DNA from 4 places in the Nocardiopsis sp. TRM 82005 genome. Region 1 is predicted to be linked to each of the others. Evidence: riboswitches for the same ligand, from Rfam matches in the RefSeq annotation. Region 1 holds a riboswitch; each other region holds the start of a gene.
What was found. Region 1 has a riboswitch for cobalamin ahead of AC0T5L_RS17065 (ribonucleoside-diphosphate reductase subunit alpha). Riboswitches for the same ligand answer to the same signal wherever they lie in the genome.
Positions count from the first base shown of each region.

Region 2: it holds a riboswitch for cobalamin, as region 1 does, so the genes downstream of both, AC0T5L_RS05930 (nitrite reductase) here and AC0T5L_RS17065 (ribonucleoside-diphosphate reductase subunit alpha) in region 1, are expected to answer to the same signal.
Region 3: it holds a riboswitch for cobalamin, as region 1 does, so the genes downstream of both, metE (5-methyltetrahydropteroyltriglutamate--homocysteine S-methyltransferase) here and AC0T5L_RS17065 (ribonucleoside-diphosphate reductase subunit alpha) in region 1, are expected to answer to the same signal.
Region 4: it holds a riboswitch for cobalamin, as region 1 does, so the genes downstream of both, AC0T5L_RS06010 (ABC transporter substrate-binding protein) here and AC0T5L_RS17065 (ribonucleoside-diphosphate reductase subunit alpha) in region 1, are expected to answer to the same signal.

Region 1 covers NZ_JBWDTQ010000020.1:153,947-159,387, forward strand. Annotated here, with positions in the region: gene AC0T5L_RS17065 (ribonucleoside-diphosphate reductase subunit alpha) at 1-2,884, opposite strand, end outside; cobalamin riboswitch at 3,041-3,220, opposite strand; gene AC0T5L_RS17070 (hypothetical protein) at 3,946-4,518, opposite strand; gene AC0T5L_RS17075 (NYN domain-containing protein) at 4,545-5,441, opposite strand, start outside.
Region 2 covers NZ_JBWDTQ010000008.1:14,836-20,276, forward strand. Annotated here, with positions in the region: partial or broken gene AC0T5L_RS05915 (lysoplasmalogenase family protein) at 57-398, opposite strand; gene AC0T5L_RS05920 (M14 family zinc carboxypeptidase) at 858-2,075, opposite strand; gene AC0T5L_RS05925 (DUF1330 domain-containing protein) at 2,456-2,833, shown strand; cobalamin riboswitch at 2,992-3,197, shown strand; gene AC0T5L_RS05930 (nitrite reductase) at 3,252-4,310, shown strand; gene AC0T5L_RS05935 (precorrin-8X methylmutase) at 4,307-4,972, shown strand; gene AC0T5L_RS05940 (precorrin-2 C(20)-methyltransferase) at 4,969-5,441, shown strand, end outside.
Region 3 covers NZ_JBWDTQ010000016.1:33,730-39,170, forward strand. Annotated here, with positions in the region: gene AC0T5L_RS12710 (polysaccharide deacetylase family protein) at 1-1,383, opposite strand, end outside; cobalamin riboswitch at 1,628-1,836, shown strand; gene metE (5-methyltetrahydropteroyltriglutamate--homocysteine S-methyltransferase) at 1,979-4,285, shown strand; gene AC0T5L_RS12720 (DUF3558 domain-containing protein) at 4,370-5,431, opposite strand.
Region 4 covers NZ_JBWDTQ010000008.1:37,957-43,397, reverse strand. Annotated here, with positions in the region: gene AC0T5L_RS06020 (lysostaphin resistance A-like protein) at 127-1,008, opposite strand; gene styA (styrene monooxygenase subunit StyA) at 1,414-2,661, shown strand; cobalamin riboswitch at 2,721-2,935, shown strand; gene AC0T5L_RS06010 (ABC transporter substrate-binding protein) at 2,996-4,039, shown strand; gene AC0T5L_RS06005 (FecCD family ABC transporter permease) at 4,036-5,052, shown strand; gene AC0T5L_RS06000 (ABC transporter ATP-binding protein) at 5,049-5,441, shown strand, end outside.

The DNA.
Region 1 (5,441 bases):
TCCACAGCGAACCCTCGAAGCTCTCGTAGGAGCCGCGCTCGTCGGCCAGCTCGGAGGAGGCCTCGATGGCGTAGTAGCTGACGAGCTCCATGCTCTCGTCGGCGAACGTCACCGCGCTCTCGGACGCGAACGGCGTGCGCAGCTTGAACAGGGCGTCCTGGAAGCCCATCAGGCCCAGGCCCACGGGGCGGTGGCGCATGTTCGCGCGGCGCGCCTCGGGGATCGTGTAGAAGTTCACGTCGATGACGTTGTCGAGCATGCGCACGGCGGTGCGGACGGTGCGGCGCAGGCGCTCGGCGTCCAGGCCCTCCGGGCCCACGTGCTGGGCCAGGTTGACCGAGCCCAGGTTGCAGACCGCGACCTCGTCGGCGCTGGTGTTCAGCGTGATCTCGGTGCACAGGTTGGAGGAGTGCACCACACCCATGTGCTGCTGCGGCGAGCGCAGGTTGGCCGGGTCCTTGAAGGTGATCCACGGGTGCCCGGTCTCGAACAGCATGGTGAGCATGCGCCGCCACAGGTCGACGGCCGGAACCTGCTTGGAGACCTTGATCCGCCCGGCCTCGGCCTCGGCCTCGTAGTGCGCGTAGGCCTCGGCGAACTCGGCGCCGTACTTGTCGTGCAGGTCGGGGACCTCGTCCGGCGAGAACAGGGTCCAGGTGCCGCCCTGCTCCACACGCTGCATGAACAGGTCCGGAACCCAGTTCGCGGTGTTCATGTCGTGGGTGCGGCGGCGCTCGTCGCCGGTGTTCTTGCGGAGGTCGAGGAACTCCTCGATGTCGATGTGCCAGGTCTCCAGGTAGGCGCAGACCGCGCCCTTGCGCTTGCCGCCGTTGTGCACCAGACCGGCGGCGGTCATGTAGGTCTCGTCGGTCTCCACCTTGAGGTCGAACACGGTGGGGACGACCTCGGCTCGGGCGACGTCCCGGACACGGGTGAAGACCATGCCCTTGTGGTCGATCCAGTTCCTCTTGACCAGCGGACGGCAGCCGACGAGCTCCGCGATGCCCTCCACCGCGGGAACCCGGATGTCGAAGGCCTTCACCGTGCCGGAGAAGGAGATCTCGCTGCCGTCCGAGCGGCGCCCGGTGTGCGCCTGCTCCCTCTCGCGGTACTGTCCGGCGGCGGGAACGCCCAGCCGCAACAGCTGGTAGCGGACGCCCATGGCCAACGGGCGCGACGTGCTCGTGAAGTAGATCTCCACACCGCGGGACACACCGCCGTCGGTCTCCAGGAGCCCTTGGAGCATCGCCCGGGTCTGGGCGTGCGGCAGGTGGCTGAACCTGCGGGAGATGCGCTTCGCGTGCTCGCCGTCGTAGATGTCCTCCGCCGTGAGCGGAAGGGTCGGCTCACCGGCACCGGTGATGCGGCCGGTGGTCTCGTCCCGGGTCACGCCGCGTCCGGAGGCCCAGTGGATCTGGAGGTAGGTTTCACCCCGGCCGGACTCCCAGTAGTGGATGCCGCGTGCATCCAGGTAGCGGCGCACGAAGTCCAGGTGGGTGTCGAGCTCAGGATTGCCCGAGACTCCCCACTGCGTCCCGTCCTTGGACAAGTGGCCGTCGCCCAGGAGGATGCCGTAGAGGCGGGCGTCCTCCTCGGTGAATCCCTCGACCGGAACGATCTCCTTGGGCACGACCTGGGCGACGTAGTCCCCATGAGACAGCTGTTCGGCCTCCACCCACTCGGCCCGGACCTTGTCGTTCTCGAGCCACTTCAGCGTGCGGCTGTTCGACTGCCCCAGCGGCACACCTTGGATGGCGTAGAAGGGGTGGCCAGAGGTGACCTTCAGGCTCTCAAGGGAGTGCTTGATGTTCACCTCCACCATGGGATCGACCTGGTCGTACATCATGACGTCGGTGACCTCGCGGTAGTTACCGCTGTGCCCGAGGACCAGGTCCCCGACACCGATCTCGGAGATGGGCTTGCAGCCGTCAGCCGTGTAGACCGGGGTGTCGGGAGCGAAACACTGGTTGACCGCGACGGCGGTGTCGTTGGCGATCTTCAGGAACGGGACGACGCCCTGGCTCTTGCCGTTGGTGCCGCGGATGTGCGAGCCCAGGCCGCGCACCGGGGTCCAGTCGTTGCCGAGGCCGCCGGAGTACTTGGACAGCATCGCGTTGTTGCTGATGCCGTGGAAGATGGCGTGCAGGTCGTCGCCGGTGGTGGTGAGGAAGCAGGAGGACAGCTGCGCCCGCACGGTGCCCGAGTTGAACAGGGTGGGCGTGGAGGCCATGAAGTCGAACGAGGACAGCAGCTCGTAGAACTCGATGGCGCGGGCCTCGCGGTCGTCCTCGTCGAGGGCCAGACCCATGGCCACGCGCATGAAGAACGCCTGCGGCAGCTCGTAGCGGACCTCGTCGCTGTGCAGGAAGTAGCGGTCGTAGAGGGTCTGGATGCCCAGGAAGGTGAACTGCTCGTCGCGCTCGGGGTGCAGAGCGGCGCCCAGGCGGTCCAGGTCGTACCCGGCCAGCGCGGGGTCGAGCTGGCCGAGGTCGATGCCACGGCTGACGTAGGCGGCGAGGTAGGAGGCGTAGCGCTCACCCATCTCGGACTGGCTGGCGGTGTCGGGGGCGCCGCTGATGAAGGTGAGGGCCTCACGGCGCAGCGTGTCCAGCAGCAGACGGGCGGCCACGTACGAGTAGTCGGGGTCCACCTCCACGAAGCTGCGGGCAGCCATGACCAGGGCCAGCTCCACCTCGGAGTCGGGGATTCCGGGGTAGAAGCCGCGACGGGCCTCGGTGAGGACCTTTTCCGCCGAAACACCGGTAAGCCGCGCGCAGGCCTCGGTTACGACGTGCTCGATCCGGTCGGCGGCGGCAGGGGGGCTGCCGTCGTTGGTCTGCTCGGACCGAACGGACGCGGGCACGGCTTCGACGTCAAGGGTCATACAGCGGCTCCAACCTCAATAGAAGAGTCCCGGCGGGGAGGGGACCGAGAAGCAAGGTGCACGGCTCCCACCGGTGGACCGGCGCACTGGGTGCGGACGGTCGTCAACCGGTGGATCGCGGCGGCTCACCCTCGAAGGCCCCGTCGTCGGCACACGCTCACGTGCGCACCAGTGGCAGGTCCTCGGGCTCGTGGAGGTCACCGCTCCGGGATGTCCTCGGGGGTTCCCGGCGCCTGTGGCGTCCTCGTCTCCACTCACCGCTGCGGGGCAGCCCCGGATTCGCACCGGGTTCCCTCTTGCCTCACCCAGGGGTGAACCACCAGCGGGAGAGATACTACATCTAGGGGATGTCAGCTTGGAACACCGCAAGATGATGGCGTGTCACTGATTTCTCAGGTTCTTCGACGGCTGCCGAACACGCGCTCCGGGCGTGGTATGAGGGGGAGGCGCGCACCTGCTCACCGAAGGCGTGACACCTGGTCGGAGCCAGCTCCGGGGGCGACTCGACACAGCCTAGAACGTCACCGGGACCGCCCGTACCCGGAGCGCTTCCGACGTGCCCTCCGCACGGCCCGGAACACCTGCGCACGGCGGTCCGGGGCGACCGCGGAACCTGGCGTACCCGGTCCGCCGGCCGCCGCCTCGGGCCCGCACGGGCGGTTCGCGGGGATGGTCGGCCCGGGCGTGTCACATGTCCCCGGCGGACGTCGGAAAGCTCACTCGTCAGATTCCGCCCCGGCCCGGAGGGCTCCGGCGAAGGACCGTCCCAGAGGGGTCCTCAGGTCCCGGGACCGGGTTCGCCGATCCGCTGCCGGCTCTCGTCGAAGTGACGGGCCATCAGTTCCCAGTACACCAGCAGCAGCGCCGTCGACACCGCCGTGGCCGCTCCGGCGGGCACCGCCTTGCGGCGGCGCGCGGCGATGGCCGCGACGGCTCCGGAGACCGCTCAGCGGGCCCGTCCGCTCCGCGGATCCCCCTCCGGTGGGCCCCGCCCGGCCAGGCCACCGGGAAGCGCACGCAACCACGTGTCACGTGCGTCACCGTCTTCTCACGGTGGGAGATCACTCCCCGTCGAGCAGCCGGTCAAGGACGTCCTCGCCCAGCCCCAGATCGACGCGGATGCGGAAACGGATCCGCAGCAGCTCCATCAGCAGGTCGTGGACGTAGGGGGAGGAGGCCAGGTCGAGGAAGCGGTCCGCGCCGGCCGTCGCCCACCGCTCGGCGCCCTCCAGGTCGTCGTGGGCGTACAGCGCCTCGGCGACGTGGATGTAGGTCTGTAGGCCCGGGAGCTCCTCCGCGTCCAGGCGCTTGAGGTGGGCGTAGGCCTGTTCCGCCTCGTTCAGCTGCATCAGGGCCCCGGCGCTGAGGGCGCGCGCGTCGATCACCGTGGGCCCGCCGTCGTCGATCGCCCGCTGGTAGGCCGCGCAGGCGCGCTCGAACTCCTGGGCGATCTCCCACTGCTCTCCCGCGCGCACGAACAGCTCCGCGCGGGAGATCTCACTTCCGGCATCGACCCGGTTGGCCAGGTCCAGGAGTTGGGCTGCAACCGGCCCATGCTCACCGGACCGGACGGCGTGGAACTCCAAACTGTCGAGTTCTGCCGTCGTCACGTGGGTCAACCGCATCGCCCCCATCCCCTACTCGCACTCCCAAGCTCAGGTCAGGGTCTGGCGCGCTCCAGTGCCTGCCAGAACCCCTGGCGCAGTCCGTCCCGGACCTCGTCACGCAACAGGTGGTCGACCGGCAGCGAGGAGCCCTGAAGCAGACGCGCCTCCAGGTCGGAGGGCATCCGGGGCCTGCGGGCGAGGACGGCCTCGACCCACAGGGCGGGCGCCTCGCGAGCGATCGACTCCGCGAAGTCGTTCCCTTCTTTGTGCGCAACATGCACCGCTTCGTCAACGGTATGCGCGGAGGAGCGCATCTGCTGGGGATATCCAGGAGTGGGACGCAGTTCCTGGTAGTCGCCGGCGCCGAACCGGCCGGCGTTCTCGGGACCAGTAGGCGGCGGCCCCTCGTAGGAGGGAGCCGCCCCACCGCGGTGGGCGGTGTCAGTTTCCGTACTGGTCCCATAGGTAGGGTTTGTTTCGGACGTACCTCCGAAGCCGGAGTTGTCTCCCGCGCCGAACCTTGGGTCCTGTGGTGGGCCGCTTCTCTGTGGTGGTGTGTGCCCCGGCTGCCCGTGTTGCGCGTCCGGGGCGAACGAGTACTGGGCCCCGGTCTCGTGCGCGAAGGACTGCTGCGGCCCGGTTCCGCCGTTGAAGGACTGCTGAGGCCCCGTTCCGCTCGCGAAGGACTGCTGCGGCCCGGTCATGGCCTGTCCCTGCCCGTGTGCCGGTCTTGAGGGCAGTCCGTAACCCGCCTGGTCGGCACCGCGCATCGACTGGTGGCCCCCGGTGGGGGGATAGCCTCCCTGGCCGTTCTGTGCCGGGTGCCCCCCGGTCATCGGGGCGCCGGGATAGGCACCGTTGCCGCCCATGTTCGGCGGGGCCTGCCCCCCGGAGGGGAACCCGTTCGCGTCGATGGCGCCGTGCTGCTGACCTTCCGCACCGGGCCCGAC
Region 2 (5,441 bases), on a different contig from region 1:
GCCTCGTCGAAGCCAGGGACGAAGGACCGCAGGGCGATGAGGGCGTCGCAGATCAGGAACAGCGCTCCACCTGCCGCCGTCCAGGCGTTGGCCCCCGTGGCCAGGACCGCCATCAGCGCTAGCACCAGCCCGTACAGCAGGACGGGGACCAGCAGACCGTGGGCGTGCGGGGCACACACCCACACCAGGGCGGACACGAAACCGAGGTAGGGCACCAGCAGCCACCGGCGGTGGCGGAGCACGCTCTCGGTCCGGTACGGCCAGAAGGCGAACACGTACACCACCTGTGTGACCAGGAAACCGCCCACCATCAGCAGGAACGCGGTGTCGCCGTCGGCCAGTGCGGGAAGGGAGCCGCCGAGCCAGGAGAAGACCAGGGCGATCAGCGCCAGCCTCACCAGACGGGGGCCGGTCCGTGGCCGCGAACACCCTCAGTGCCGGGGCCGGCATGAGCAGGACCCGCGTCGGCCGCGACCAAGAGGCGAGGCCGAACAGCTGGACGGCCAGGTGGGAGGCGGCCAGAGCGAGGAAGAAGGCCAGCAGAGCGCGGGCGAGGGGGTGGTGGGGGACCCTCAGGACATGGTACGGACGCCTTCTGGTGATCCTCGGTGAACTGCCTCCGCGGGCGGCCTTCGAGGGGGACACGGCTTCGGGGCGCCGGTTCCACCGGCGCACGAGTCCCCAGGGACGCGTGCGTGCGACGGGGACCGATCGCGTGATCGGCACACACTCCTCAGCGAGGGTGTGTGCAACGGCGGGGCCGATCCGGCCGTCGGCCCCGCCGCATCACGTGGTCAGTGCCGGGGAGTGTCCGCCGCGCACGCCCTAGCTGTACCTAACCTCTGTGGTCAGTACACCTAGCGCCCGGGGATGGTGTGGTAGCGCTCCGGGTCGAGGTCGTGCAATGAGCCGTCGGCGAGGCCTTCGACCACCGACTCCAGGCCGCGCTCGACCGTCTTGACGAGCTGGCCGCGCTGGCGGGCTCCCCAGCTCTGGGTCTGCCCGCGCACCTCGAACAGCATCGCGCCGCTGCCGTTCAGGGAGAAGGAGCCCAGCGCCGTCCCGGGAAGGTCGAGGTCCTGCGGGTACAGCGTGATGTTGTCGAACCCCGAGCTGCCGTAGGAGTTCAGCTCGTCGTACACCGCGAGGTTGACCTGGCGGGAGAGGTCGAAGTCGTAGAGGTCGGCGTACTCGGAGTACTTCTCACCCTCGGGGGTGCCCGGGTCCGGGACGAAGTCGGCGGAGACGGACAGGTTCACCCACTCCCCGCCTTCCTCCTCCTCGTAGCACGGCCCCTGGTGGTGCAGGTCGATGTAGACGTCCACCCCGCCCCGCTCCTCGGTGAGGTCCACGTAGAGGTCGCGGACCGTCTGGGACTCGGGGTGGATGTACCAGCCGGGCTCGCTGGACCGCCCCGGGAAGTCGTCGGGTTCGGGCACGTAGGACAGGTCCGGGTTGAAGTCGCGGTTGACGTCGAACCCGGGGCGCTCGGAGTAGTCGTCTCCCTGTAGGGACCGGGTGTAGTAGTTCCACGGGGGCTGCGCCCCCTCCAGCTGGGGGAAGTCGGCCACGACGTCGTCCCAGCCGCGGTCGTTGCCGCGCCGGTCCAGTTCGCTGGCGTCGGGGTTCATCTGCGGCACCGCGACCAGGGTGACGTCCTCGCGCAGCCGTTGAGCCCGGGGAGTTCTGGCGCTCATGGTGCGCAGCAGGTTGAGCAGCGCCTCTGTGCCGGTCTTCTCGTTGCCGTGGATCTCGCTGGTGACCAGCACGGTCTGCGGTCCGGTGCCCACGCGCGCGGACCAGATCCCGCGCCCCTGGTGGGAGCGGCCGATCTCCTCGACCGCCAGTACGTCGCCGCGCTGGCGTTGGAGGGTCCGCAGCTCGCGTTCCAGCTCGGCGTGGTCGGTCCACGACCGGCCGCCGGTGTCCCCGGTGTTGGACGAGCAGTTCGCCTGCGAGGGCTGCGCCGCCGCGGGGGAGGCGGGCGCGACCATCGAGGTTCCGAGTAGTGCTCCGGCGAGCAGTGCGGCGAGCGGTGCGCGGTGGCGGAGCCTCCGCTGGCGGTACGGGGTCAAGAGTCCTCCTGCGGTGTGGGGGGACAGGGGCTGGTCTTGGCACACTCAGATTTACGCAGATATGTACAAATGGTCAATAGTTTGATCTAGGTTTCGTTTTCCTGGACGTGGGAGTCCAGCCCTCGCCAGGAGTCCCTCGGGGCTGGGTAGTGGCTCTGTCACCTGCGCATCCGTGGCGGATTGGATATCGTTTTCGCACCCAGGGGAAAGGGAATGGTAGGAAAGCGGTATGCAGGATTTTTGATGGAACCGGGGTGGGCGGGCCATCGCGACGAGGCCGCGGGCAGGCCCGCCAATAGTGCATACCGACCAGTCGGTTACCATGGCGTCCGTGGTGCGCCCACGCTTCTCACACCCCTCGACCACACAAGGAGTCACCAATGGCCGTCGACCCCTCAGGATCCGCTCTCGCGGGCATGTTGAAGGATGACCCGGGCGGTCCCTTCGTCATGCTCAACCTGCTGCGCTTCGCTCCGGACGGTCGTTCCTCGTACGAGGAGTACTCGCGGCAGACGGCTCGCTTCCTGAAGAAGTACGGAGCCGAACTCCTCTACGCCGGTGACGGTGCGGCGCCCCTGGTCGCCGAGGACGGGCAGGACTGGGACGCGGTACTGCTCGTTCGCTACCCCGACCGGGAGACGTTCAGCCGCATGGTCGCCGACCCCGAGTACCAGAAGGTCACCCATCTGCGCTCCCAGGCCCTGACCGAGGCCGTGCTCCAGCCGACCGTTCCCTGGGGCTCCGGCCGCAGTTCGTAGACGGGGGCCTGCGGGCACGTTCAGAAGTCGTGCGGTGGCCATCGGGGCGGGCCGTGGAGACCTACCGTGAGTGACCGCGGCAAGGCACCACGGCCCGCTCCAGCCGTGCCTTCTCGCAGGCCGGTGGGGACCCTGGCTCAGACCGGTGATGAGCGAGGTATTACCCTCGTCGAGCCAGTCGAACTCCACCTCGTGGGGCAGGGAACCCGGTGAGACTCCGGGACTGACGCGCAGCGGTGAGGGTGACGGGCGGGCACGCCCCGGGAACGCGGTTCCCGGGACAGCCACTGGAGCACCGCTCCGGGAAGGCGCTCCGTACCGGTCGAACCCGAGTCCGAAGACCTGCTGGCACTGGCGGTGACGGGCCGCCAGGTCATCCGCGGACCCCGCGAACGGGTCCCTGACCCGAAGGACTCGCATGTCCCCGACGGAACCCCCGCCCTCCGCCCCTCGAACCCGGCGCGACCGCTGCCCCGGCGCCCTGCGTCCCTGGCCCGCCGAGGACGGGCTGCTGGTCCGTCTCCGGCTCGTCGGCGGCCGGCTTCCCGCCCGCTCGCTGCGGGCCCTGGCCGCCGTGGCCGACGAGTACGGCGTCGGCCGGATCCATGTCACCGGCCGGGCCAACGTGCAGCTGCGCGCCCTGCCCGGACGTGACGGGCGGTTGCCCCCCGAGGTGCTCCGGGCCCTTGAGGGGACCGGTCTGCTGCCCTCGCTCACCCACGAACTGGTCCGCAACGTGATGGCCTCCCCGTGCACGGGCCTGACGGGCAAGTGGGCCGGAGCCGGAGGCTCTCCTTTGAGGGTGGAAGCTTCGTCTGGCGCGGAGCGTCCCCCGGAGCGATGGCGGGCGACGGGCAAGTGGGCTGGGGCCGGTGGCTCTCGTTTGAGGGTGGAAGCTTCGTCTGGCGCGGAGCGTCCCCCGGAGCGATGGCGGGCGACGGGCGGGAGGGTGGACCTGCGCCCCCTCGCCACCGACCTGGACGGGCTGCTGTGTGCCGAGCCGCACCGAGCCGCCCTTCCCGGGCGCTTCCTGTTCGTCCTGGACGACGGACGCGGTGACATGCTCGACCGCTCCTGCGACCTGGGCCTCGTCGCCCTCGACGAGCAGGTCGCCCAGCTGAGGATCGGGGAGGGCTGGGGCCCGTTGACGCCGCTCGGCGGGGCCGCCGCCTCGCTCGTAGGACTGGCCGACGAGTTCCTGGAGCGGCGCGGAGACGGTCCCGCCGCGCCGTGGCACGTCGCCGAACTCCCGTCGCCGCTGATCGAACCGGCGCCACCGGACCCGCGACTACCGGCCCCCGCGCCGCCGCTGCCGTACGGTCCGCTGCCCGAGGGCGGACGGCACGTTCCCGTACCCGACGACGGACTGGACCGCCCCGCCGCCGAAGCGCTCGCCGAGGAGGCGCTCACCTCCGGATCCCGCGAGCTCGTCGTCACGCCGTGGCGTGGCATCCTCATCCCCGGAGAGACACAGTGACCGTCCCGAGCCGGCCGAACCGGCACTATGAGTACGTCGACGACGGGCCCGCGATCTACGCCGACTCCTTCGCCATCATCCGGCGTGAGGCCCGGCTGGGGCACCTGCCCGCCAACGCGGAGCGGCTCGCCGTCCGGATGATCCACGGCACCGGCCAGGTAGACCTCGCCGACGACCTGGCCGTCCACCCCGATCTGGTCCCCGCGGCACGGGCCGCCCTCCGGGCCGGTGCGCCGGTCCTGTGCGACGCGCGCATGGTGGCCGCTGGCGTGACCAGGAACCGCCTGCCGAGCGGCAACGAGGTGCTCTGCCTCCTCGGCGACGAGCGGGTCCCCGACCTCGCCCGGGAGTGGGGCACCACCCGCACCGCGGCCGCGGTCTCCCTGTGGGAGCCGCTGCTCGACGGCGCGGTGGTCGCCGTCGGCAACGCGCCCACCGCCCTCTTCCATCTGCTGGAAATGCTGGTCGACGGCGCCCCGCGCCCGGCTGCGATCGTCGGCTGCCCGGTCGGCTTCGTCGGCGCCGCCGAGTCCAAGCAGGCGCTGACGGAATTCGCGGGCCGACACGGCGTCGACGTCCCCTACGTGACCACCCGTGGCCGCCGCGGGGGCTCCGCGATGACCTCCTCGGCCCTCAACGCACTCGCCAAGGAGGAGGAATGACCGGTCGTTTCCACGGTGTCGGGGTCGGTCCCGGCGACCCCGAGCTGATCACCCTCAAGGCGGCCGGGCTCATCACCGGAGCCGACGTCGTCGCCTACCACGCCGGCGCGGGAAAGCAGTCCAACGCCCGGCGCATCGCCGCGTCCCTGATCCCGGGCTCGGCGGTCGAGGAACAGCTCACCTATCCGGTGACCACCGGCGCGACCGACCATCCGGGCGGCTACGCGGGTGCGCTGGCCGACTTCTACGAGGAGTCCGCCGCACGGCTGGCCGCCCACCTCGACGCCGGGCGCGACGTCGTCCTGCTCTCCGAGGGCGACCCCCTGTTCTACGGGTCGTACATGTACATGCACGACCGGCTGTCCGAGCGGTACGAGACCGAGATCGTGCCCGGAGTCCCGGCGTTCACCGCCGCCGCGGCGGCCCCGCTGGCCCGGCAGACCGACGTGCTCACCGTGCTGCCCGGCAC
Region 3 (5,441 bases), on a different contig from region 1:
GCCGTGGATGTCGTGCATGAGGATGATGGCCCCGTCCGAAGCGCCGTCCAGCGTCCGGTCGGAGACCACGGGGGCCTTCCGGTCCTTCCAGTCGTTGGTGTCCACGCTCCACAGGATCTGGGCCAGCCCCATGTCCGCGGTCACCGACGCCACACCGTCGTCGGTGGAGCCGTACGGCGGGCGCATCAGATTCATGGTGTGCCCCGTCTCGCGGTACACCAACGCCTGCACGGTGTCCAGGTCCGAGCGCGCCCGGCCCGAGCTCAGGCCGGCCAGGTCGGGGTGGTTCAGGGTGTGGTTGGCCAGCTCGTGTCCCTCGGCGTAGGCGCGCCGCACCGTGTGCGGGTGCTCCATGACCGGGTATCCGGTGACGAAGAACGTGGCCCGCGCGTCGTACTCGGCCAGGACGTCCAGCAGTTCGGGGGTACGTCCGCCGGGCCCGTCGTCGTAGGTCAGCGCCACGCACTTGGTGTCGGGGCCGGAGCAGCCGACGCCGTCGTCGACCACGGGCAGCTCTCCGGGCATGGGACCGTCCCCGTCCTCCTGGCCGTCCTTGTCGGCCTGGGGCGGGGCGGGGATCACGAAGTCCTCAACACCCACGGTCGCGGTGTCACGCACGCGCGCGCCCAGCTCCGACAGCAGTTCCCCGGAGTCCTCGGCGTCGATGACCGCGTGCGTGCGGCCCTCCGACACGGGGGCGACCTGTCCGGCGTCGAACTCCACCACCAGGTCCCCGTCGGGGTTGAACCCCATCGAGTCGTACAGGGAGCGGATCGGATGGATGATGTCCGGGTCCGCGGCGCCGTCCCCGCCCTCCACCGCCTCGCGCACCAGTCTGTTGAGCTCTTCCAGCTCCTCCTGCCCGGCGATCAGCGCGGCGGAGGGGTGGTGCTCCGCGGTGGCGGTGTCGTACCAGTAGGTGGTGTACCCCTCCTCGGGCCCCTCGGAGTCGGTCTCGACCCGCGTCATCCGGACCCCCACCAGACCGTTGCCCGCCGCGGTCAGGTTCCACGCCGCCTCGAAGGAGACCGCGCCCGGGCTGGCCGCCTCGAAGGCGTGTACCTCATCGGTGAGCTCGCGCTCCAGGAAATCCTCCAGCGGCTCGGCGTTGGGGATGACCGGGTAGGTCACCGAGGTGGTGATCCCGCCGTCGTAGGCGAGTTCGGCTTCTTCGGTGCCCACAACGTCCGCCGCGTCCACCACGGTCAGCCCGTCGGGACCGCCCTCGGCCGGAGGCGGCGCCTCGTCCTCGCCGGAGGACGCCGACGCATCGTCAGCCGGCGGAGACTCGGCCCTGTCGAAAGGGCGGACGGCCAGCAACACCATCCCCGCCAGGACCAGAAACGCAGCCAGGACCGTGATCAGAGGATGGTCCGGTGTCATGGTCGGGCGGGACTGCTTGTTCACGAGGGAATCTCCACGTTCATCGTCAGACGAACGTCCGCGGGGAGCGACAGGGGAGGGCTCACCGCGTAACGCTTCACATCGGGTGTGACGTCGGCTGTGTGACAGGGGTTCGCGCTGTCTGGCCGGACGCATGAGGGCGCACGCCGGATACAAGGGCGGAGGGGGCGCTCCCTATACTTGCAGGCGTGGAAGGTACACGCGCCACCCCGCGAACCGGACGGTACCGGTGGGGTAGGGGGGTGTCGTAAGAGGGAACCCGGTGCGAATCCGGGACTGCCCCGCAGCGGTATGGGGGAACGAGCGTCACCACAGGCACTGGTGGCCCGGTCGAGAAGGTCGGGAACTGGGAAGCGGTGGCCAGTAGGAGGAGCGGTGTCCGCACCGCCCGCGCCCCCGAGTCCGAAGACCTGCCTCCACCCGGCGGTGCGTCCGTGCCGCCGGTGGTCCCGCGCTCCGAGGGAGGGCCGGGGGCGGTGGACAGGTGTGCACGCTCATGGCGTGTCCGTCGGCGTGCCCGCTCCTCGCCCCGCCTCGTGGCCGGTACCCGGCTTTCGACGAGGGAGAGAAGCTCATGACCGAGATCCCCAGGCCCAAGACGGGCCCCGCCTCCCCGGGCGCGCCCCGCTCCTCCGTGCGCTCCACCGTGCACGGTTACCCGCGCATCGGCCCCGACCGCGAACTCAAGCGCGCCAGTGAGTCCTACTGGAAGGGTGGGACCACCGCCCAGGAGCTGGACTCGGTCGCAGCCGACCTGCGCCTGGGCGTCTACACCCAGCTGCGCGAGGCCGGGGTGGACGACATCCCGTCCAACACCTTCTCCTACTACGACCACGTCCTGGACACCGCGGTCCTGTTCGACCTGGTCCCCTCCCGCTTCGCCCCGCCGGCCGCCGCGGACAGCCGGGACGAGGAGCTGAGCCGCTACTTCGCCCTCGCACGCGGCGAGCAGGGCGCCCCGCCACTGGAGATGACCAAGTGGTTCGACACCAACTACCACTACCTGGTCCCCGAGCTCTCGCCGAGCACCCGCCCCCGCCTGGTCGGTGACAAGCCCGTCGCCGAGTTCCGGGAGGCCGCCGAGGCCGGTTTCCACACCCGTCCGGTCCTGGTCGGCCCGCTCACCTTCCTGATGCTGGCCAAGGCCGCCGACGACGCTCCCGGGGGATGGGAGCCCATTGAGCTGCTCGACCAGCTCCTGGACGCCTACGCCCGGCTCCTCGGCGACCTGCGGGCCGAGGGCGCCACCGAGGTCCAGCTGGACGAGCCGATCCTGGCCACCGACGAGGGCCGCGCCGCCATCAGCCGCCTGGAGCGCGTCTACCAGCGCCTGGGCTCCCTCTCCGACCGTCCAGCCCTGCTGGTCTCCACCTACTTCGGTTCCATCGGCGCACCCGCCCTGCGCGCTCTCAAGGACTCCCGGGTCGAGGCAGTCGGCCTGGACCTGGTCACCGACGACGAGGGCGTGGACGACCTGGTGAAGGTATCCGGCCTGGGCGGGACCCGCCTGGTCGCTGGCGTGGTGGAGGGACGCAACGTCTGGCGCACCGACGTTCCGGCCGCCGTGGCCACGCTCGGCACGCTGCTCGCCCTCACCGACGAGCTCACTGTGAGCACCTCCTGCTCGCTGCTGCACGTGCCCCTGGACCTGGACGCCGAGACCTCCTTGGCTCCGGAGTTGCGCGGGGCCCTGGCCTTCGCCAAGCAGAAGGCGGGAGAGGCGGCCCTGCTCGGCCGCGTGCTGTCCGAGGGCGCCGAGGCTGAGTACGCCGAAGAGGGCGATGCCCGCGACCCGGCCTTCACCGACGCCCGCGTGCGCGCCCGCCTCGACGCCCTGGGCCCGGATGCCTACCAGCGCCCCCAGGACCGCGGCGCACCCACGGACACCCCGCTCACCACGACCACCATCGGTTCGTTCCCGCAGACCCCGGAACTGCGCCGCGCCCGGGCCGCGTACCGCAGGGGAGAGCTGGCTGAGGACGCCTACAAGCAACTCCTACGCGAGGAGATCGACCGGGTCGTCGCGCTTCAGGAGGAGATCGGCCTGGACGTGCTCGTGCACGGCGAGCCCGAGCGCAACGACATGGTCCAGTACTTCGCCGAGCAGCTGGAGGGCTACGCCACCACCGAGAACGGCTGGGTGCAGTCCTACGGTTCGCGGTGTGTGCGTCCGCCGATCCTGTTCGGCGACGTCTCGCGCCCCGAACCCATGACGGTCGAGTGGATCACCTACGCCCAGTCGCGCACCGACAAGCCGGTCAAGGGGATGCTCACCGGTCCGGTGACCATGCTCGCCTGGTCGTTCGTACGCACCGACCAGCCGCTGGGCGAGACCGCGCTCCAGGTGGGCCTTGCGCTGCGCGATGAGGTCGCTGACCTGGAACGCGCCGGGATCCGCCACATCCAGGTGGATGAGGCGGCCCTGCGCGAGCTGCTGCCGCTGCGCGGGGAGCGGCGCCGGGAGTACCTGGACTGGGCGGTGAACGCCTTCCGCCTGGCCACCTCCGGGGTGTCACCGTCCACGAACATCCACACGCACATGTGTTACTCGGAGTTCGGGCTGATCGTCGACGGGATCGAGGCCCTGGACGCCGACGTCACCAGTGTGGAGGCCGCCCGCTCGCGCATGGAACTGGTACGCGACCTCGGCAGCCGCGGTTACAAGCGGGGGATCGGCCCGGGCGTGTACGACATCCACTCCCCGCGGGTGCCCTCGGTGGAGGAGGTCGAGGGGGCGTTGCGGCTGGCGGTCGCCCACATCGACGCCGGGAACCTGTGGGTCAACCCGGACTGCGGCCTCAAGACGCGCGGCTACGCCGAGGTCGAGCAGGCCCTGCGCAACATGGTGGAGGCGGCCCGCCGGGTGCGCGCCGGCCTCTAGGGAGACGCACGGCCCGTCTGGAGGAGGGCGGCACGGGTAGGGGGCCGCGGCGAAACGCCACGGCCCCCTTGCTCATGGGAGTGGTCAGCTACCGACCACGGCCAGCGCGTCGGCGCCGGCGTTGAGCATGATCTCCTCGACGTTGTCGGGCATGACCAGGTCCTCGGCGGTGTCGTCACCGCCGTAGGACGGGTGCAGCTGGTACTCGATCCGGATGTTGAGGTTGGCGGTGCGGATCAGCAGCACGGCCTGGGGGATGTCGTCGCCCAGGAAGTCGTACTTCGTGAGGACGTAGAGGGACTCGTCGCCGAGGTCGACCTCCTTGTTCTCCTCGATGTTCTCGGCCTTGTAGACGTCGATGTACTGGTTCTCGCCGGTGATCTCCTCGACGTCGTCCTGGAAGTCGCTCTTGGCGGCCTCGATGGAGTCGGCCGCGGAGTAGGGGACCGCGTAGACGACCTCGTAGGCCGCGTAGCCGCCGGCCGCGTTGCCCTCGGGGGCGCTGGCGTCCAGGGTGTCGCAGTAGGAGTTCTCGTCCCGGACGGACTTGTCGCCGCCGTCCTGGATCAGGAAGTCGGAGACCACCTGGTCGGTGAAGGCATTGCAGGGCTCGGTCGGCACGGCGTAGGGCGGCTCTCCGGCGGGGGCCGCCTCGGTTTCGGGCGCGGGCTCGTCGCCGCCCTCTTCACCGCCCTCTTCACCGCCCTCTTCAGGGTTGTCCTCGGCGCTCTGGGAGGACTCGGTGTCGGCGGCGGGCGCGACGGCCTGGTTCCCGCTGCCGTTGGTGACTAGCATGACCACGACCGCGATCACCAGGACGATGATCACGGCACCGCCGCCGATCACGACCCACAGTCCCGCCTTGCCGCCGCCCGAGGGCTGCGGCGGCGGGGGCGGGGGATACCCGGGACCGCCGGGCCCGCCTGGTCCTCCGGGGCCGCCCGGTCCGCCGGGGTAGGGCGGCTGGCCGCCCTGGTACATCTGCTGTTCGGGAGGGCCGGGGAAGCCCGCGGGGCCGCCGTAGCCGGGCTGTCCGCCGGTGTTGGGGTCGCCGTAGGGCTGACCGAAGGGTGGCTGGCCCCCACTGTTGTCCCCGCCACCGTAGGGGTTCTGTGGTGGCTGGTTGTAAGGTCCGTTTTCGCTCATGGCTCCCCTC
Region 4 (5,441 bases), on a different contig from region 1:
GCCCCTCCTCCATCCGGGAGTTCGCGAACGCGGGAGCCGGCCGGCCCTTCGCGCTTCGCACGGCCCGCGGCGCTCCCTGGCGCGAGGACCGCCCCGCCCGCGGTCACCACCGCCGTCGACAGGGCCTCACAGCATCCCCGACAGGACCGGGACCGCGTTCACCGCGCCGTGGACTACAAGGACGGGCCACATCAACCGGTAGCGGCTCCACAGGTAGCCGAGGAACAGTCCCGTCACTCCCTGGTTGACGAGGGCGGAAGCCAGGTCGGTGGGAAGGTGGCCCGTGCCCTGGATGCCGACGTGCCAGACCGCCCAGAGCAGGGAGGCCAGCACGATGGCGGGCCAGCGGCCCAGCACGCCCTCCCACCGGGTCTGGAGCCAGCGCCGGTAGAAGACCTCTTCGAGCAGGCTGTTGAGGGCGAACACCACGGCCACGGTGACGACCAGCGAGACGGCGTCGACGCTCGCCGCGTAGTCGCTGGCCGGTGCGGCCATCGGTCCGGTGTAGGAGAGGAGGAGCCAGACGGCCACCGGTACCGCGGGCCCGTAGCGCCACCGCGCCGTGGACCGCTCGGATACCGGCCGTGTGACCGGGTCATCGCCGCGTGTCAGCCGGAACAGCACCAGGGGCACGGCCAGCAGCAGGGTGAGCTTCAGGGCGGTGTGCGCGGGTTCACCGCCGCCCACCAGCCGCAGCGCCACGGCGAAGAGCACGGCCGACGCCAGGAGGACCTCCGCACGGACGCGGGACGCACGTTCCGCGGGGCCTCCCGTCGCGGACGGCTCCCGGGGCGGTACCAGCCGCACGAGGACCAGGCCCGCCAGGGCCGGGACCCAGCGGTGCCACATGGGAACGGTGTCGTGGTGGTCGGCCGAGTACCGGATGCCGGCGGCACCGTTCATGGTCAGCCACACCGCGGATCCGGCGATCAGGGCCAGCCCGGTCACCAGTACGGCGGGCCCCAGCGCCCGATGTCCGAAAAAGGGCCGCCATGCCTTGTTTCGCATCCCTGAACCTTATGGGATCGCAGAAACGGACGTGAAGTCATGGCAAGTATTCTTTGGACCGGAGGCCAAAGGCCGAAGGAAACCGGCCAGACCCGGTTCTCCCTGACGGCCCCTGTCGCAGCATCGGCCTTTCCCGGTCTCCGACACGCGTTCCCCCTGAGCATGGGTAGCACGCCCCCGGACAAACGTGTTCTCCGCGATCCGAGGGTTACCTCCGCAGCCGGGTCCTGCTCGGCCCCCTTGCGTTCTCCCGTAAATCGTTCGCCGAATTCCTCGCGCATCCCTGGCCGAGACGTAACCTGTTGAGTACGATCACCAGCGGTGAGGGAAAAGGCCCCGCCCCCGACAGGCCCCACGAATCCCGTTCCGCCCCGGCTCCGAAACACCCCTGCCGTCAGGAGAAGCGTGAATAAGAGGATCGGCATCATCGGCGCCGGGACCGCGGGCCTGCACCTGGGCCTCCACCTGTTGCGGCACGGGGTGGAGGTCGCCCTCTTCACCGAGCGCTCACCGGACGAGCAACGGCGGTCCAAGGTGCTCAACACCGTCGCCCACCACGCGGTGACCGTGGAACGTGAGCGCGCCCTCGGCGTGGACCACTGGCCGGCGGAGGAGTACGGATACCCCGGACACCAGTACCGCGTGGGCCCCGGACCGGAGCCCGCGGCCTTCGCGGGCGTGTTCCGCGCTCCCAGCCGGGCCGTGGACTACCGGATCTACCAGCCCCGGCTGACCGAGGACTTCGCCGAGCGTGGCGGGGAGCTCGTGCTCGGCCGGCTCTCGCCCGAGGACGTCTCCTCCCTGGCCTCCCGGTTCGACCTGCTCGTGGTGTGCACCGGACGCGGCCCGTTCGCGCGGATGTTCGACCGGGATCCCGCGCACTCGCCCTTCAGCCGTCCCCGGCGGGCGCTGTGCGCCGGCCTGTTCACCGGCATCGCCCAGCACCCCACCCCCAACGTGACCTTCCACGTCTCCCCCGGCGCGGGCGAGATGATCGAGATCCCCACGTGGACCGACGGCGGCCAGGTCATGTCCCTGGTCATCGAGAACCACTACGGCTCTGATCTGGAGGCCCTGGCCGCCACGCCCTACGAGGACGACCCGAACGCCTACCGGGATCTCGCCCTGGGCCTGCTCCGTGAGCACTATCCGGCATGTTTCGAACGGATCGATCCGGCGGAGTTCGCTCCCCTGGACGGGCCGCGCGGCATCGTCCAGGGCGCGGTCACCCCGGTGGTGCGCCGCACGCACACCGTGCTGGACGACGGCACCGTCGTGCTCGCCCTCGGCGACGCACACGTGACCGTGGACCCCCTGCTCGGGCAGGGGGCCAACATGGCCTCCCACGCCGCGTGGGTGCTCGCCGAGGAGATCGTCCGGCAGGACGTCCTCGACCGCCGTTTCGTCGAGCACGTCGACCGGCGCAGGCAGGACCGTGTCCTGTCGGCGTCACGCACCACCAACCTGCTCATGGAGAACCTGGAGACCCTGCCCGAGGACTTCCTGGGGTTCCTCGGGGAACTGGGCCGGAACCCCTCCCTGGCCGACGAGTTCACCGAGTGGTTCAACTACCCCGAGCGCTTCTGGGACGGCCTGGCCGATCCCCGGCGCACACAGGCCTGGATCGGCCGGCACACCCCGGACCCGGTCTGAGCCACGCCCCGGCGGAGCACCGCCGGACCTCTCCGCCGCGGAGGGCCCCGGCAGGGCCTTGGTACTCTGCCCGAGCCAGCCGTACCACGTTCCGTGGTCAGGGAATCCGGTGCGAATCCGGAACTGACGCGCAGCGGTGAGGGGGATGGGCAGGGTACTTTGCGCCACTGGGGCGAGACCGCGGCGACCGGAGCGTCGACGCGGCCGCGGCCTGGGAAGGCACCCTGTCCGGGCGAACCCGAGTCCGAAGACCTGCTGGCACCTTCGCGTCGAGTGCGCGGAGGACGACCAAGGCCAGGCTCCGCGTTCGAGCCCCGACATCCAAGGCATCCCCATGCTGCGTTACGCGCCGCGCCCCGCCGCGCTCCTGTTCATATCCTCCCTGTTGCTCACCTCCTGCGGCTCCTCCCAGGGCGGGGAGGCCGACGGGGCGGAGCCCACCGCCGGCACCGGCTCCCCCCACACCATCGACAACTGCGGACACCGGGTCGCCCCCGACTCGGTGCCGGAGCGAGTCGTCTCCCTCAACCAGGGCAGTACCGAGATCCTCCTCTCCCTCGGTCTGGCGGACCGCCTCGTGGGCACCGCCACCTGGACCGACCCGGTCATGGAAGGGCTGGAGGAGGAGAACGCGGGCGTCCCGCGGCTGGCCGACGACAACCCCTCCTTCGAGAGGGTCCTGGAGGCCGAACCGGACTTCGTGACCGCCTCCTTCGTCTCCACGCTCGGCACGGGCGGCGTCGCCACCCGGGAGCAGTTCGAGGAGCTGGGCGTGCCCACGTACGTCTCCCCGTCCGACTGCGCCGCGGGCAAGGACAACGAGAGCGGAGGGGACGGCTCCCGCGGTGAGCCGCTCACCCTGGACACCGTCTACGGCGAGGTCCGCGACCTGGCCCGGGTCTTCGGTGTGCGGGAGCGCGGGGAGGAGCTCGTCGCGGGGCTGGAGCAGCGGGTGGACACGGCGACCGAGGGCCTGGACGCCTCGGACGCCTCCCTCATGTACTGGTTCGCCAACTCCCAGTCGCCCTACCTCGCCGGCTGCTGCGGCGCCCCGGGCGCCATCACCCGTGCGGTCGGCGCGCAGAACGCCTTCGACGACACCCACGACGAGTGGCCCCAGATCAACTGGGAGACCGTCGCCGACCGCGACCCCGACGTCATCGTGCTCGGCGACCTGACCCGCGAGTCCCAGACGGCCGAGACCGCCGAGGCGAAGATCGACTTCCTGGAGACCAACCCCGCCACCCGCAACCTCACCGCGGTGAGGGAGGAACGGTACATCCTGCTCAGCGGCCAGGCCATGAACCCGACGATCCGCACGGTCGAGGGGACCGAACGGGTCGCCGACGGTCTGCGCGGCCTCGGGTTCACCCAGTGAGCGGTGCGCGTCTCGCGCTGCTCATCTCCAGTGGACTGGCGGTACTGGCCGTGTCGGTCTCGGTCACCGTGACCATCGGCCCCGCCGACATCGCCACGGCCGAGGTCTGGGGGTCGGTCGCCTCCCGCCTCGGGTTCGGTGAGAGCCCCCTGCCACCGCTGCGGGAGGGCATCGTGTGGAACCTGCGCATGCCCCGTACACTGCTCGCCGCGGTGTGCGGGGCGGGCCTGGCCCTGTGCGGCGCGGTCATGCAGTCCCTGCTCCGCAACCCGCTGGCGGACCCCTTCGTGCTCGGTGTCTCCTCCGGTGCCTCCACCGGAGCTGTCGCCGTGATCGTCCTCGGGTGGGGCGCCGGGGTGGTGTCGCTGTCTGCGGGGGCCTTCGCCGGGGCGCTGCTCTCCTTCGGGATGGTGATGCTGCTCAGCCACAGCCTGGGCGGGAGCATGGACCGCGTCGTGCTGTCCGGGGTCGCGGCCATGCAGCTGTTCTCGGCGCTGACCTCGTTCACCGTGCTGACCTCGGCGGACGCCGAGACCACGCGTGGGGTGCTGTTCTGGCTGCTCGGCTCCCTCAGCGGCGCCGGATGGACCGACGTGGTCCTGTGCACGGCGGTGCTGGTCGGCGTGCTCGCCGTCTGCCTCGCCCACACCACCGCCCTGGACGCCTTCGCCTTCGGCGAGGAGGCCGCCGCGAACCTGGGCGTCCGGGTGGTCCGGGCCCGCGTGCTGCTCCTGACCGCCACCGCCCTGCTCACCGCGGTCCTGGTCAGCTCCGCCGGGGCGATCGGCTTCGTGGGCCTGGTCCTGCCGCACGCCGCGCGTGCGCTCACCGGTTCCACCCACACCAGGCTCCTGCCGGTCACCGCGCTGACCGGGGCCGTCTTCCTGGTGTGGGTGGACACGGTCGCCCGCACCGCGCTGGATCCGCAGGAGATCCCGGTGGGGGTGGTGACCTCCCTCATCGGCGTGCCCGCCTTCATCGCCGTGCTGTACCGAGCCAGGAGGCTGACATGAACGACTCCGACCAGGCCGTGGCCCGCGTCCGCGCCGGTGTTCCCCCAGCCGGAGGACGGGAGAGCGGCTGGGACCGAAGACCGTCCGGCGGGGGCGGTGGAGGGCTGAGCGCCGACCGCGTCAGCCGCCGTGTCGGCGGCCGCCTCGTCCTCGACGGTGTCACCGTGGCCCCGCGTCCCGGCGAGACCGTCGGCCTGCTCGGCCCCAACGGCTCGGGCAAGTCCACACTGCTGCGGCTGCTCGCCGGCGTCCTCGCGCCGTCCGCGGGCGTGGTCACCCTGGACGGCCGGCGGCTGAGCCGGACCGGACGCCGCGCCGCGGCGCGGCGCGTCGCCGCCGTCCAGCAGAACGCGCACACCCAGACCGAGCTGACGGTCCGGGACGTCGTG